2 regions of the Aquibium microcysteis genome follow, and region 2 is predicted to be linked to the other one. Evidence: predicted binding sites of a transcription regulator. Region 2 holds the regulator's gene; the other holds the start of a gene.
What was found. Region 2 encodes LexA, which represses DNA repair genes until DNA is damaged. Its sites were predicted from a motif close to TGTTCNNNNTGTGTTCNG; they were not measured.
Positions count from the first base shown of each region.

Region 1: IAI54_RS16855 (putative DNA modification/repair radical SAM protein) is a predicted target of LexA. The motif match lies at 2,880-2,897, and genes of this name have one in related genera.

Region 1 covers NZ_CP061080.1:3,624,483-3,632,285, forward strand. The annotation lists gene IAI54_RS16845 (aspartate aminotransferase family protein) at 1-1,142, shown strand, start outside; gene IAI54_RS16850 (glutamine synthetase family protein) at 1,368-2,756, shown strand; gene IAI54_RS16855 (putative DNA modification/repair radical SAM protein) at 2,899-4,134, shown strand; gene IAI54_RS16860 (UdgX family uracil-DNA binding protein) at 4,137-5,636, shown strand; gene IAI54_RS16865 (HepT-like ribonuclease domain-containing protein) at 5,647-5,895, opposite strand; gene IAI54_RS16870 (nucleotidyltransferase family protein) at 5,959-6,255, opposite strand; gene IAI54_RS16875 (glycerate kinase type-2 family protein) at 6,293-7,558, opposite strand; gene otnI (2-oxo-tetronate isomerase) at 7,555-7,803, opposite strand, start outside.
Region 2 covers NZ_CP061080.1:1,647,243-1,655,045, reverse strand. The annotation lists gene gltA (citrate synthase) at 1-446, opposite strand, end outside; gene gltX (glutamate--tRNA ligase) at 651-2,072, opposite strand; gene IAI54_RS07530 (ComEC/Rec2 family competence protein) at 2,217-4,649, shown strand; gene lexA (transcriptional repressor LexA) at 4,643-5,356, opposite strand; gene IAI54_RS07520 (sensor histidine kinase) at 5,784-7,700, shown strand; gene IAI54_RS07515 (response regulator transcription factor) at 7,697-7,803, shown strand, end outside.

The sequences.
Region 1 (7,803 bases), 2.0 Mb from region 2:
ATCGCCTCGACGATTTCTGCCTCGGCGACACCGGTTCGATGTTCGGGCATTCGCCCGCCCCCGTCGCCCGCGCCATCCGCCGCCAGGCCGGCAAGGGCCTCACCTACATGCTGCCCAACGACGACGCGGCCGCCGTCGGCCGGTTGCTGGTGGAGCGCTTCGGCCTTGCCCGCTGGCAGGTCGCCACGACGGCCACGGACGCCAACCGCTTCGCGCTGCGGCTCGCCCGCGCCGTCACCGGCCGGCCGAAGATCCTCGTCTTCAACGGCTGCTATCACGGCGCGGTGGACGAGACGATGGTGCGGCTGAAGGACGGCCGCCCGGTCAACCGCCCAGGCCTCGCCGGCGAGTTCCGGGACCTGACGCAGGCGACCCGGATCGTCGAGTTCAACGACATCCCCGCGCTCGAAGCCGCACTCGCCGCCGGCGACGTGGCCTGCGTCATCACCGAGCCGGTGCTCACCAATTCCTGCATGGTCCTGCCGGCGCCGGGCTTCCACGACGCGCTGCGCCGCGCCACCCGCGCAACCGGCACGCTGCTGCTCATCGACGAGACCCACACGATCTCGTCCGGTCTCGGCGGCTACACCCGCACCTTCGGCCTCGAGCCCGACCTCTTCGTCCTGGGCAAGCCGATCGCCGGCGGCGTACCGGCCGCCGTCTGGGGCATGACCGACGAGGTCGCCGGACGATGGGAGGCCTATGGCAGGATCAAGGAGCCGGGTTACTCGGGCATGGGCACGACGCTGTCGGCCAACCCGCTGCAGTTCGCCGCCATGCGGGCGACACTGGAGGACGTGATGACGGCTGAAAACTACGCCCGCATGGACCGCCTCGCCGGACGTCTGCAGGCCGGCCTGTCCGCCGCGATCACGCGAAGCGGCCTGCCCTGGCATGTCGCGCGCGTCGGTACCCGCGTCGAGTTCATCTGCGCCCCGGGCCCGCTCGGAAACGGCGCCGAAGCCGAGGCCGCCCATGCGCCCGCGCTGGAAGCCGCCATCCATCTCGCCCTCGTCAACCGCGGCTGCCTGATCGCGCCGTTCCACAACATGATGCTCGTCTCCCCCGCCACCACGGCACGGCAGGTCGACCGGCTGGTCGGGGCCTTCGGCGCTGTCTGCGCGGAACTGGTGGGACATTGAGATGCCCATGCTCCGTCGCGCCCCCCTCTGGCCTGCCGGCCATCTCCCCCACACGGGGGGAGATCGGCAGTTTTTGCGACGGCGCGTCTCCTTCGATCTCAGCGATTGGCGAAGGCCGTCGCGATATCCGATCTCCCCCCTTGTGGGGGAGATGCCCGGCAGGGCAGAGGGGGGCGCCGCAGAGCGCGACGCACCACGAACCGCAAGACCCGCGAGCCCCCATCCATGACATCCCCCTCCGGCTCCACCCCAGACGAAGCCCGCGCCTTCCTGGAAGCCCATCCGGACGTCGAGGCGATCGACATCGTGCTGGTCGACGTCAACGGTGTCGGCCGCGGCAAGATCATCCGGAGGCACGAACTCGAAGGGTTCTACAAGGGCGGCCGGCACCTGCCGATCTCGATCCTCGGCCTCGACATCACGGGCGAGGACGTCCACGAGACGGGTCTCATCTGGGATTCCGGCGACGGCGACCTGCGCGCCTGGCCGATCCCCGGCACGCTGGTTCCTCTCCACGGCACCAGCCCGCGCCGCGCCCAGGTGCTGATGTCGATGTACGGCCTCGATGGTGCGCCGATGACGTCGGACCCGCGTCATGCGCTGGCGCGGCAGGTCGAAGCTTTCGCCGCACGCGGACTTCATCCGGCCGGCGCTTTCGAACTGGAGTTCTTCCTGCTTGCCGGCGAGCGCGATGCCGACGGCCGCGTCCAGCCGGCCCGCGCGGTGGTCGACGGCCGCCGCTCGGGCAAGACGGAAGTCTATTCGGTCGACCACCTGCACGGCATGGAACCGCTGTTCTCCGACATCTACGCCGCCGCACGGGGGCAGGCGATCCCGGCCGAGACGGTGATCTCCGAATATGCGCCGGGACAATACGAACTGACCCTCAACTACCGCCGCGACATCCTGAGGGCCGCAGACGACCTGATCATGCTGAAGCGCCTCGTCCGCGCGCAGGCGCGCCGCCACGGCGTCACCGCCTGCTTCATGGCCAAGCCGATCGAAGCCTATGCCGGCTCGGGCATGCATCTCCACGTCTCGCTGCAGGACGAGGCGGGCCGCAACGTCTTCGCCGAGGCCGAGGAGGGCCGCTGGGAGCCCCGCCTGCTGCACGCGCTCGGCGGGCTGGCGGCCACGATGGGCGAATCCATGCTGGTCTTCGCCCCGCATGCCAATTCCTGGCGCCGCTTCGTCGCCCAGTCCTACGCGCCCGTGGCGCCCAGCTGGGGCGTCAACAACCGCTCGGTGGCGCTGCGCGTTCCGGCCGGCGACACAAAGAACCGCCGCATCGAGCACCGGCCCTCGGGCGTGGACGCCAACCCCTACCTCGTGGCGGCCACCGTGCTCGCTGGCATCGCCAGGGGCCTCGACGAGGCGATCGACCCCGGCCCCGAGACCACCGGCAACGGCTACGCCGCCGCCGACGGCACCCGCGTCGCCATGCCCGCCGACTGGCGCTCGGCCATCGAGGCGGCGAAGGGATCCGCGTTCCTGAAGCAGGCGCTCGGCGCTGACCTCCACCGCACCTTCACCGCCATCAAGCAGGCGGAGTACCTCCGCGTCGCCCGCACGGTGAGCGAACTGGACTATCATCTCTACCTGCACGAGGTCTGAGCCCGAGGTCGTTCCCCCCACCGCCCCCACAGAGACGGCGCGACGCGGGACGCCCATCCCCGACCCGATGGAAAGGACGGGCAGCCACCTCCTCATATCAAAGTGAATGGCGCCGGCAGGATCGGGAACGTATCATGAACGAATGACAGCCCTCACCCTCCGCCAGAAGCTCTCCATTCTTTCCGATGCCGCCAAGTACGACGCCTCCTGCGCCTCCTCGGGCGCGGCGAAGCGCAATTCGCTGAAGAGCGGCGGCATCGGCTCGACGGAGGGCTCCGGCATCTGCCATTCCTATGCGCCCGACGGCCGCTGCATCTCGCTGCTCAAGATCCTGCTCACCAACTTCTGCATCTACGACTGCAGCTACTGCATCAACCGGTCGTCCTCCAACGTCCGCCGCGCCCGCTTCACGATCGACGAGGTGGTGCAGCTGACGCTCGACTTCTACAAGCGGAACTACATCGAGGGCCTGTTCCTCTCGTCCGGCGTGATCCGCTCGCCCGACGAGACCATGGGCGAGATGGTCGAGATCGCCCGGCGCCTGCGCGAGGAGCACCGTTTCGGCGGCTACATCCACCTGAAGACGATCCCGGAATGTGCTCCGGAGCTTCTGGAGAAGGCCGGCCGCCTTGCCGACCGCCTGTCGATCAACGTGGAAATGCCCACCGACGAGGGGGTGAACCGGCTGGCGCCGGAGAAGAAGCCGGAGACGATCCGGATCTCCATGGCGAAACTGCGCTCGAAGATCGAGGAAACGTCCGAACCCACGATGCGCTCGAAGAAGCGCCAGCGCTTCGCGCCCGGCGGCCAGTCGACGCAGATGATCATCGGGGCGGATGCCTCGCCCGACGCGACGATCCTGAAATCGAGCGCACGGCTCTATTCCAGCTACCGCCTGCGCCGCGTCTACTATTCCGCCTTCAGCCCGATCCCGGATTCCTCGGCGGCCCTCCCCCTCAAGAACCCGCCGCTGATGCGCGAGCACCGGCTCTACCAGGCCGACTGGCTGATGCGCTTCTACGGCTTCGAACAGGAGGAGATTCTCGCCGGCCGGCCTGACGGGATGCTCGACCTCGCCGTCGATCCCAAGCTCGCCTGGGCGCTCCGCAACCGCGCGACCTTCCCGGTCGACGTCAACCGTGCCGACCGCGAGGCCCTGCTGCGCGTGCCGGGCCTCGGTACCCGCGCCGTCGGGCGCATTCTCGACACCCGGCGCCACCGGCGGCTGCGGCTGGAGGACGTCGGGCGCCTCTGTCAGTCGATCGCCAAGGTCCGACCGTTCATCGTCGCGGAAGGCTGGTCGCCCGGCGGACTGACCGACAGCGCCGGCCTGCGCAGCCGGCTGACCCCGGCGCCGGTGCAGATGGAACTGTTCTGACCATGGCCGCCGTCGCCCGCAGCCTGCCGCGCATGACGGTCAAGCTCTCCGGCCCGGTTGACTTCGACGGCTGGCGTATCGCCGCCCGCGCGCTGGCCATGCGGGGCGTTCCCCCCGACCAGGTGGGCTGGACGATCGCGGGCAGCGCGTCCTCCGATCTCTTCGAGGAGCGGGCCCACCCCGCTTCGGAGACACCGCCCGCTCCGGAGGGTGCCACCTTCACCGTCCCGCGTGCCTTCGTCGAGCTAGCCGGGACCGTCGTCTGCCACCGCGACCCGGAGCGCTTCGCCCTGCTCTACCGGGTGCTCTTCCGACTGCGCGAGGAGCCGCACCTCATGAAGATCGCCTCCGACAGCGACGTCCGCCGCCTGGAGGCGATGGCGAAGTCGGTCCGCCGCGACATCCACAAGATGCGCGCCTTCGTGCGCTTCCGGGCCATCGGCAACGGTCCGGAGGCCCGACACGTTGCCTGGTTCGAGCCCGATCACTTCATCGTCGAGGTCAACGCGCCCTTCTTCGTGCGCCGTTTCACCGCCATGCGCTGGACGATCCTGACGCCGCTCGCCTCGGCCGACTGGGACGGGACGCGGCTCGTGATCGGCCCCGGCGCGACGAAGGCCGACGCGCCGTCCGAGGACGACGCCGAGTCCCTCTGGCGCACCTACTTTTCCTCGATCTTCAACCCGGCGCGGCTGAAGGTGAAGGCGATGCAGGCGGAGATGCCGAAGAAATACTGGCGGAACCTCCCGGAGGCATCCCTCATTCCGCAGATGATCCGCGGCGCCGAGGAGAAGGCCAGGGAGATGGTCGAGAAGCAGCCGAGCGAACCCGCCCCGCACCACGCGAAGATCAAGGCGCGCCACTGGCCGGCCCCGCCCGCCGGGGAGGCCGAGCCCGAGGACGGCGCCGACGCCCGCACCCTGCCCGACCTGTCGCGCGCCGCAGCAGCCTGCCGCCGCTGCGACCTCTGGCGCGAGGCCACCCAGACCGTCTTCGGCGACGGCCCGGACAAGGCACGCGTGGTCTTCGTCGGCGAGCAGCCCGGCGATCAGGAGGACATCGCCGGCAAGCCCTTCGTCGGCCCGGCCGGACGGCTCCTCGACGGGATCCTCGTCGAGGCCGGTGTCGACCGCGACCTGGTCTACGTCACCAATGCCGTCAAGCATTTCAAGTTCGAGCCGCGCGGCAAGCGCCGCATCCATGCCAAGCCCAACTTGGGCGAGGTAAAGGCCTGCCGCTGGTGGCTCGACCACGAACTGGCGCTGGTCCGTCCCGACCTGGCTGTCGCGCTTGGCGCCACCGCCGCCCAGTCCCTCCTCGGGAAGCCGGTCGCGATCACGAAGCTGCGCGGCCAGGTCGTCATCCGCGAAGACGGCCTGCGCGTCTTCCTCACCGTCCACCCCTCCTACCTCCTTCGCATCCCCGATCCCGCCGACCGCGACGCCGAGCACGCGCGATTCCTGGCGGACATGAAGGCAGTGAAGGCTATCATGTCGGCTTGAGCGGCCCTAGTTAAGTGTCGACCGCAGCCTTGATGTCCGACAGCTGGTGATTGACCGTATTCCACACGATGCGCGGAAGGACGTCTTCGTAGTCGTGCCGGAACACGTTCCCGGCGCCCGCGATCTGCGCCCATGGTACGGCTGGATGACGGGCTTTCAGCTCCGGCGGAAGGCGCCGCGATGCTTCCGAGACGATCTCGAGGCATCGGATGACTGCGTAGAGGGTCTTTTCGTCGGCGCAGAAGGTGGAGAATTCCATTCCGGCGGTGAAGCTCCGAGCGAGGCGGATGTTGTACGAGATGTCCGAAAGGGCGCGCAGCGCCTAGAACGCATAGATCGCATTGCTCAGTGCGGCCGCCCGGACATGCGGCTTCAGCCCTTCGCGGTTGACCACGTCGACAGCCCCCTCGAACAGGCCGGCGATGAAGGCCTTGAGGTCGACATAGTCGTAGACCCCGAGACCTGTGTCCGCGTCGAGTTCGATGACGATGTCGATGTCACTGCCGGCGTGCCTGTCCCCGCGCGCAGTCGACCCGAACAGCGCGACATGGCGCACGCCCCGACTCTGCAGGTCGGACTGGTGCCGTCTGAGGATGTCCAGGACCTCATCACGTTGCATGGTGCGATGATAGCGCGATCCGCCCCCGCGCGACAGCCTATCGCACCAGCATCGCCCGCAGATCGTTGACGTTGGTCCCGCTCGGCCCGGGCACGAACAGGTCGCCGAGCGCATCGAACGCGCTCCAGGCGTCGTTGGCGGCGAGCAGCCCGCGCGGGTCGCGGCCGGCGGCCCTCAGCCGCGCGGCACTCGTCCCGTCGCAGAAGGCGCCCGCATTGTCCTGCGATCCGTCGATCCCGTCGGTATCGGCGGCGAAGGCCGAGATGCCGTCCACCCCGTCGATGCCGAGCGCCAGCGCCAGCAGGAACTCCGTGTTGCGCCCGCCTTTGCCCGCCCCGCGCAGCGTCACCGTCGTCTCGCCGCCCGACAGGATGACGACGGGTCTTCGAAACGGCCGGTCCCTCGCCGCCACCTCGCGCGCGATGGCAGCATGCACGCCCGCCACCCCGCGCGCCTCGCCCTCGATCGCGTCCGACAGGATCACCGCCTGCAGCCCCTGCGCGCGGGCGGCTGCCGCCGCCGCGTCGAGAGAAACGGCCGCCGAAGCGATCACGTGTACCTCGTTGCCGGCAAAGCGCGGATCGTCGGGCAGCGGCGCGTCGGCCTCCGATGAAGCGAGATGCGCCATCACCGCAGGCGGAAGGTCCATGCGCCAGGCCTCCACCAGCCGCAGCGCGTCGGCCCGCGTCGAGCCGTCCGGCACCGTCGGCCCGGAGGAGACGAGCGCGGCGACGTCGCCGGGAATGTCGGAGACGACCAGCGTCACCACGCGTGCCGGACGCGCGGCCGCGGCCAGCCGCCCGCCCTTGATCGCCGAGACGTGCTTGCGGATCGCGTTCATCGCCGAGATCGGCGCGCCGGAGGCGAGCAGAGCGCGGTTGACGGCGATTTCGTCGTCGAGCGTGAGCCGTCCCGCCGGAGCCGGCAGCAGCGCCGAGCCGCCTCCCGAGATCAGCGCGACGACCAGATCGTCCGCCGTCAGCCCGGACACCGCCTGCAACAGCCGCTGCGCGCCCGCGAGGCCCGCCGCATCCGGCACCGGATGCGCGGCCTCGATCACGCCGATCCGCCGGCACGGCGCACCGTAGCCGTAGCGCGTGACGACCAGCCCCTCGAGCGGCCCGTCCCAGGCATCCTCGAAGGCCCTCGCCATCTGCGCGGAGCCCTTGCCGGCCCCGATCACGATCGTCCGACCCTTCGGGCGCGCGGGCAGGAAGCGGCCGATCACCCGCGCCGGATCGGCGGCCGCCACGGCCGCCTCGTAGAGGCCGGTGAAGAGACGTCTCGGCTCGATGTCGCTCATGCCGCACCGCCGCCCAGCCACGGCTGTGCCCAGCCGAGCCCTTCGATCGTATCGCCGGCCGGAGAATACTCGCAGCCGACGAAGCCGTCATAGCCGCGGGCGTCCAGCGCCCGGAGCACGAAGCGGTAGTCGACCTCGCCGCTGTCCGGTTCGTGGCGGCCCGGATTGCCGGCGATCTGGACGTGGCCGATCAGGCTCCGGAATCGGTCGAAGGTGGCGATCAATTCGCCGCGCGTCCGGCTCTG
Region 2 (7,803 bases):
GAGTCGTGGTAGAAGGCCGAGAGCGCGCCGACCACGCCGCACATGACGGCCATCGGATGCGCGTCGCGACGGAAGCCGGTGAAGAAGCGCGACATCTGCTCGTGCACCATGGTGTGGCGCGTCACGCGGTAGTCGAAGTCCTCCTTCTGCGACTTGGTCGGCAGTTCCCCGTACAGCAGCAGGTAGCAGACCTCGAGGAAGTCGCCATGCTCGGCCAGCTGCTCGATCGGGTAGCCGCGGTGCAGGAGCACGCCCTGGTCACCATCGATGAAGGTGATCTCGGACTCGCAACTGGCGGTGGAGGTGAAACCGGGATCATACGTGAAGGCGCCGGTCTGGGCGTAGAGCTTGCCGATGTCGATCACGTCGGGTCCCACGGAACCCTTTCGCACGGCCAGATCGATCGTCTTGCCGCCAAAATCGAGTTTTGCGGTTGAATCGGTCATCGCGGGCTCCTTCGTCGGAATGGCAGCGTGGGGAGGGGCTCGACGACGGGAAATCGCGAGCAAGAACGGCCTTGTAGCTATCCTATTTCCCCCCCGATGCCAAGTTGCCACAGGGGGAATGTTGCGTTGCACCAGCCGCGCGGAGGGCGGGGATCGCCATCCGCCGATTGGATCGATTTAGGTGGGCTGCCGCAGCCGGAACGCTCAGAGCAGGTCGTCGATGCGGCCCAGACTTTCGTCGCGGCCGAGCACCGCCAGAACGTCGAAGACGCCCGGAGACGTAGCACGACCGGTGAGCGCGGCGCGCAGCGGCTGCGCCACGGCGCCGAGTTTCAGGCCCGAGGCAGCGACGTGGGCGCGGATGGCCGCCTCCGTCGATGCGGCGGTCCAGTCGCCGTCGATGGCGCCGAGCGCCGCTCTCGCACCGGCCAGAATGGCCCGGGGCGGTTCGCCCACCAGTTGCGTGGCCTTCTCGTCGAGCGCCAGAGGGCGCGTGGCGAAGAGGTAGCCGGCGCTGTCGGCGAGTTCCACCAGCGTCCTGGCGCGTTCCTTCAGCCCCGGCATGGCGGCGAGCAGCATGGCGCGGCGCCTCTCGTCGAGCGAGTCCAGAAGGGACTTGCCGTTCTCGATGTAGGGCAGGGTATCCACGAGGATGCCGAGCAGCTCCTCGTCGGGCGTGTTGCGCATGTGGACGCCGTTCAGCGCCTCGAGCTTCTGGAAGTCGAAGCGGGCCGCGCCCTTGTTGACGTCCTCGATCTCGAACCAGGAGACCATGTCGGCCGTCGACATCACCTCGTCGTCGCCATGGCTCCAGCCGAGACGGGCGAGGTAGTTGCGCAGCGCCGCGGGCAGATAGCCCATGGCGCGGTAGGCCTCGACGCCGAGGGCGCCGTGGCGCTTCGACAGCTTCGCGCCGTCCGCCCCATGGATCAGCGGGATATGCGCCATCACCGGCACGTCCCATCCCATCGCCCTGTAGATCACCGTCTGGCGCGCCGCATTGGTGAGATGGTCGTCGCCGCGGATGATGTGGGTCACGCCCATGTCGTGATCGTCGACCACGACCGCGTGCATGTAGGTTGGCGTGCCGTCGGACCGCAGGATGATGAAATCATCGAGGTCCTTGTTGGGAAAGCGCACCTCGCCCTGTACGCGATCCTGCACCACCGTCTCGCCGTCCCGCGGCGCCTTGATGCGGATCACCGGCCGCACGCCCGCCGGCGCCTGGGAGGCGTCGCGATCGCGCCAGCTTCCGTCGTAGCGCGGCGGCCGGCCCTCGGCCCGGGCCTTCTCGCGCATGGCGTCCAGTTCCTCGGCGGTTTCGTAGGCATAGTAGGCCTGCCCGATGCGGACGAGTTCCTCGGCCACCTCCCGGTGCCGCTCGGCACGCGAGGCCTGCGAGATCGGGTCGCCGTCCCAGGTGAGCCCGAGCCAGGCGAGGCCCTCGAGGATGGCGACCGTCGCCTCCTCCGTCGACCGCTCGCGATCCGTGTCCTCGATGCGCAGCAGCATCGTGCCGCCGGTGTGCTTCGCGTAGAGCCAGTTGAACAAGGCGGTGCGCGCACCGCCGATGTGGAGGAATCCGGTGGGCGAAGGCGCGAAGCGCGTGACGACGGGTGCGGTCATGGCGGATCCAGGGGACTGGCGCGTGCGCAGGGTCTGCATGTCGCGCGGGTGTTTTGGGTCGCGTTCATGTAGCATAGGCTCATTCGGGCGCAAGCGTTTCGGGGAAGGGCGTCGGCTTGGAAGCTCCGGGCGGGGACGATGGCGATGGCGACGGGTGAGCCGGACGCCGACGAGCGGCGCATGCTGCCCGCCCCGGCGGGGGCGTCTCTGCCCGACCGCGCGGATGGGATCGGGCGAGCATCACGCGCCGGCTTCGCGCTGCCGGCATCATCGGGCATGGCGGGACGGATCCGGCGCGCCGCCCGCGACGCCGTCGCCGTGGAGCGCGATCGCGGCGCGGGGTTCCTGTCCCTGCCGGTTCTCCTCGCCGCAGGGGCTGCGCTCTACTGGACGCTCCCGTTCGAGCCCGGCTTTCCTCTCCTCGGGTCGCTGGTGGGGGCTGCGATCGCGCTGCGCCTCGCGGCGGCGGAGGGCGGCATGGCAAGGCTGGCCGCGACCGCGGCGCTGATGGTGGCGCTGGGTGCGCTGGCCGGCAAGGCCGAGACCTGGCGCGCGAGCACGCCGATGCTGGGCGCCGAGATCCCCACCATGGTGACCGGACGCGTCGCCGCCATCGAGCGGCAGGCGAGCGGGCGGGTGCGGCTGACGATCGACGTGTCGGCCACGGCGCGGCCGACATTGCGCCATGCGCCTCGCCGCGTCCGGCTCTCGGCCCGCGCGATCCCCGCGACGCTCGTGCCCGGAGACGGCGTTTCCGGCTATGCCCGGCTGTTTCCCCCGTCGGGCCCCGCGCGTCCGCATGGCTACGACTTCGCCTTCGAAAGCTACATGGACGGGATCGGCGCGACCGGCTTCTTCCTGACCAACCCGGTGGAGACGGACCTCCCGGCGGCGGCGGGGTGGCGGCAGGAGCTGCTCGCCCGCGTCGGCCGCATGCGCGAGGCGATTTCGGCGCGCATCGTCGAGCGTGTCGGTGGGGCGGAAGGCGCCATCGCCGCGGCCCTGATCGCCGGGACGCGCGCCGGCATTCCCGAAGAGGTCAACGAGGACCTGCGCAAGACCGGTCTCGCGCATGTGCTGTCGATCTCCGGCCTGCACATGGCCCTGGTGGCGGGCACGGTGATGCTGACGCTGCGTTTCCTCTTCGCGCTGGCACCCGGTTTCGCATCGCGCCGGCCCGTCAAGAAATACGCCGCCGTCGCCGCGCTCCTGGCCGCGTCCTACTATCTCGTGATCTGCGGCGCGGCGGTGGCGGCGCAGCGATCCTTCATCATGATCGCGGTGATGCTGGTGGCGCTGCTGTTCGATCGCGCCGCGCTGACGATGCGCAACCTGGCGATCTCGGCGCTGATCGTCGTCGCCGTCGCCCCGCACGAGGTGGTGGGACCGAGTTTCCAGATGTCCTTCGCCGCGACGGGAGCCCTGATCGCCGCCTATGCCGCCTGGTCGGAGCGGCGCCTTCGCCACCCGCCGGGCGGCGGGCGGAACCACGACCGCGCGCTGCCGCGGGCCCTGCTCGGGAAGGGCCTCGCCTATGCCGGCGGCATCGCGGCGACCTCGCTGATCGCCGGGACGGCGACGGCGCTCTACGGCGTGTGGCACTTCCACCGGGCCTCGCCGCTCGGTCTCGTGGCGAACCTGCTCGCCATGCCCGTGGTGTCGCTCGTCGTCATGCCGTCGGCGGTGCTCGCCGGCGTGCTGATGCCGTTCGGGCTCGACGGGCCGGCGCTCGACCTGATGGGCTGGGGCATCGGCGTGATGCTGGCGGTCGCGCGCCGGCTGGCGGAGCTGACGCCGATCGACGCCGTCGGCGCCATCCCGGCGGCAGCAGTGCTGACGCTGACGGTGGCCCTCGTGCTGGCGACCGTGCTGACCACATGGCTGCGCCTGCTCGCCCTGCCGCTGCTCGTCGCCGGCCTCGCCATCATCGCGGGCCGCGACCTGCCGGATCTGTTCGTATCGGACGACGGCCGCCTGGTCGCCATGCGCATGGGCAACGGCGACCTCTCCGTCAGTCGGCCGCGACCGAGCGACTTCGTCACCGGGATATGGATGGATGCGGCCATGGCCGGCGCAGTCGTCCGGCCGGTGATGACTTCGGGCGGAGCCGAGCAGGCATCCGGCGTGCCGCAGCCGTTCTCGCCGCCGGAGCCCGACACGCCGTTCACCTGCACCGGCGGAGCCTGTGCTGCCCGCCATGCCAGCGGCGCGTTGGTCGTCTGGGTGAGCGAGGGGGTGTCGGCATCAGGGCATTGCGGTACCGCCGCCCTCATGGTGATCGAGGATGCGACGGTCGCTGCCCCCTGTCCCGCCGGCAGTTCCACGACCGTGCTCACGAGGCGCGATCTCGCCCGCCGCGGCAGTGCGGAAGGACGATTCACGGCGGCCGGCGAGGGGAGGGGAGCAAACGTCGCGCTCCGCCGCGCCATACGCGAACCCTTCAGACCCTGGCATGCGCACCGGAGCTTTTCGCGCGAGGCGCGCGGCATGCCGCCCTATGAGCCCGAAAGGCGGAAGCCGGACGAAAGCAGCGCAGGTGCTCCGGCCGGCAGGAGCCCGGACGCGCCGGCTCAGTAACGCCGGATGAGGCCGACCAGTTTGCCCTGGACGCTGACGCGGTCGGGTCCGAAGATCCGCGTCTCGTAGGCGGGGTTGGCCGCTTCGAGCGCAATCGACGCGCCCTTGCGGCGGAAGCGCTTCAGCGTCGCCTCTTCGCCGTCGACGAGCGCCACCACGATGTCCCCGGGCGTGGCACTGGAAGTATTGCGGATGATGACCGTATCGCCGTCGAGGATGCCGGCCTCGATCATCGAATCGCCCTTCACCTCCAGCGCGTAGTGGTCGCCGCCCGCCAGCATGTCCGGCGGCACCACGACCGAATGGGTCTGGTGCTGGATGGCGTCGATCGGAACGCCGGCGGCGATGCGGCCCATCACCGGGATCGAAACACCGTTCGCGTTGTCGTCGTTGCTGGCCGTGCGCGCGGGACTCGCTTCCGGCTTCCTGCCTAGTCCGCCCTCCACGACGCTGGGCGAGAACTTCCGCGGCGCGCCGAGGCCGGGCGCAATCGAATCGGGCAGCCGCAGCACTTCCAGCGCGCGGGCGCGGTTGGGCAGCCGCCGGATGAAACCGCGTTCCTCCAGCGCCGTGATCAGGCGGTGGATGCCCGACTTGGAGGCGAGATCGAGCGCCTCCTTCATCTCGTCGAAGGACGGCGGTATGCCCGTCTCCTTCAGACGCTCGTGGATATAGAGCAGCAGTTCGTGTTGCTTGCGGGTCAGCATGGGTCCACCCCCGGAAGGAATCGTGCGAAAAACAAAACCGGAACAAACCTATCTGTTCCAGTCTTGTTCCGCAATCGCTTTGTTCGGATCCGGTCACCGCGCATGCGCAGAAACCGGCCAGCGCCGCTTCCCGCTGCCACGCCCGCCTGACCGGCGCGATGGGCGAGCCGCGGCGCCGGGGATGGAAGCGCCGACGGCTGGGGACGAAGGTCGGTCAACCGCTGGTAAATTCTCCGCGTGCGTTGCATAGGTTGGCAGGCGGGGCGTGGCGTGGAAGTCGCAGGGGAATTCCGGTGTCGCCCGGCTCTTACGAGAGGGGCGTCTGTCGGGGCTCATGGAATTCTCACCGAGGCGGGCTGCCGAGCCGGTCGCATCTCATCTGAAGACGGCGAGCATTCGCTCGCGTGTCGCCGACTATGGAAGCGAGTTGCTGCTGCCATTGCTCGCGGTCATCGGGATCGTCATCACCATCCTGGGTGCCGCCTCGCTCGTCTCGCTGCATCCGGGGTCCGACCACGTCGTCGAGCGAGCGGTGCTCGAGGACCCGTCGGCGCGGCTGGGCGTCGAGGATGTGGTCGGGATGCAGTTCGCGCCGGTGAAGAAGCTCTTCTCGGAAGGCTTCACGCCGTCGGCTCACTGGTTCCGCCTGCGCGTGCGACCGCAGGCCGATGGCCGGCCGCTCGTCCTCTACATCAGGCCGACCTTTCTCGACAGGGTCACGCTGTTCGAGCCGGATTCCTCCGGAGCGGGCTGGCAGCGACGGGAAACCGGCGATCTTCTGCCTTTCCGGCAGCGCGAGGCCGCCACGGTGGCCCTGACCTTCGAGATCCGTCCGGCCGCGCCCGACACCGTCTACTTCCTGCGGCTGGAGACGACCAGTTCATCGCTCTTCGGGGTGGAGGCGATCGACTGGCGCGACGTACGCCAGGCCGAACTGGCCTCGGACGCCCTGCTCGTCCTCTTCCTGGCCATCGCGGCGTGCATCCTGTTCTGGTCGATCGGCGATTTCGTGCGCCGGCCGGCGCCGATCACCGTCCTCTTCATCGCTTCGCAACTCTGCTACATCGTCTCGATGCTGGCGGTGATGGGCTATATCGCCGCCCTGATGCCCGAAGCACCGGCCGGCCGGGTGAGCGGTCTGACCAGCGCCCTGGTCTGTCTGGCGCCTGCCCTCGGAGTGATGCTGCATCGCCAGGTCTTCCTGCTCTACGCCCCCGCAACGCTCGTCTCCACCGTCAGCTGGATGATGTTGGGCTGCTCGGCCGTCCTGATTGCGATTCTGATGGCGGGGCATGCGCAATTCGCGCTTCGGTTGAATTCCATGCTCCTCTTCGCCAGTTCCGCGTTCTATTTCGCGATGGCGGTCTGGCCATGGAGGGACGGGGTCCGGTCACCGCTGCTGCGCACGCTCTACGGGGTTCAGGCCGTCGCATTCGCCGTGACGGTGGTCCCGCTGCTGGGGATCGGCAATCTCGGCGAGTGGACCTACCATTATCCCTACATCCTCGTCCTGATGTACGGGGCGCAGATGTTCTTCCTGATCCAGCGCCGGGCGCGGGAGAGAGATGCACGCGCCGCCGAGAACCGTGCGCGGCTGGACCTGGTGACCCAGGCGCTGGACGCCGCGCGGCGGCAGCGCGACGTCCAGGACCGCTTCGCCGCCATGCTGGTGCACGAGATCCGCAATCCGCTCGCCGCCATCCAGCTCTCGATCGATCCCGCCCGCCTCGGTCCGGAGCGATACCGCGACATCCGCGCGGCACTGTGCGAGATCGACGCCATCGTGCGGCGCAGCAGTCAGCCGGAGGAGGCCGATCCCAAAGGGGGGGCGACACGCTTCGACCTCGCCGAAGCGCTGCGCGGGGTCGTGGCAAGCCACTCGCCGGTCAATCCGCTGGAAATGCAGGCACGGGAGCCGGTCCTGGTCGCAAGCGACCGGCAGATGGTCGACATGGTCCTGTCGAACCTCGTCGAGAATGCCATCAAACATGCGCCGGCGGGTTCGCGGATCGTCCTCGCATGCCGAAGGCTCGCGCGCGGTGGCGCCGACGGAGCGGTCGTCACCATCGAGAACGCGTTGCTGCCCGACATGGCACCCGACCCCGCGCGCGTGTTCGACAAGTTCTACCGCGCGCCCGGCTCGCGCGGGGTGCCCGGTTCCGGCCTCGGTCTCTACATCGTTCAGGGCGTCACCGAGATGCTCGCCGGCCGGGTCGGCTGCACGGTGGCCCAGGGACGAATTCGTCTCGAGTTCTGGCTTCCGGCCGTTCCGCCGGACCGCGACCCGCGGCACGCGCTTTCCGGAGAGGCCGATCGGCTGCGGGAGAGGCCGGGCCGTCGATGAACATCGTCGTGATCCAGAGCGATGACGGCCTGCGCCGCGCCTTCACGCGCTCCCTCTCCGACGTCGGCTATCGCGTCAGCGCCTTCGGCTGTGCCGAGGATTT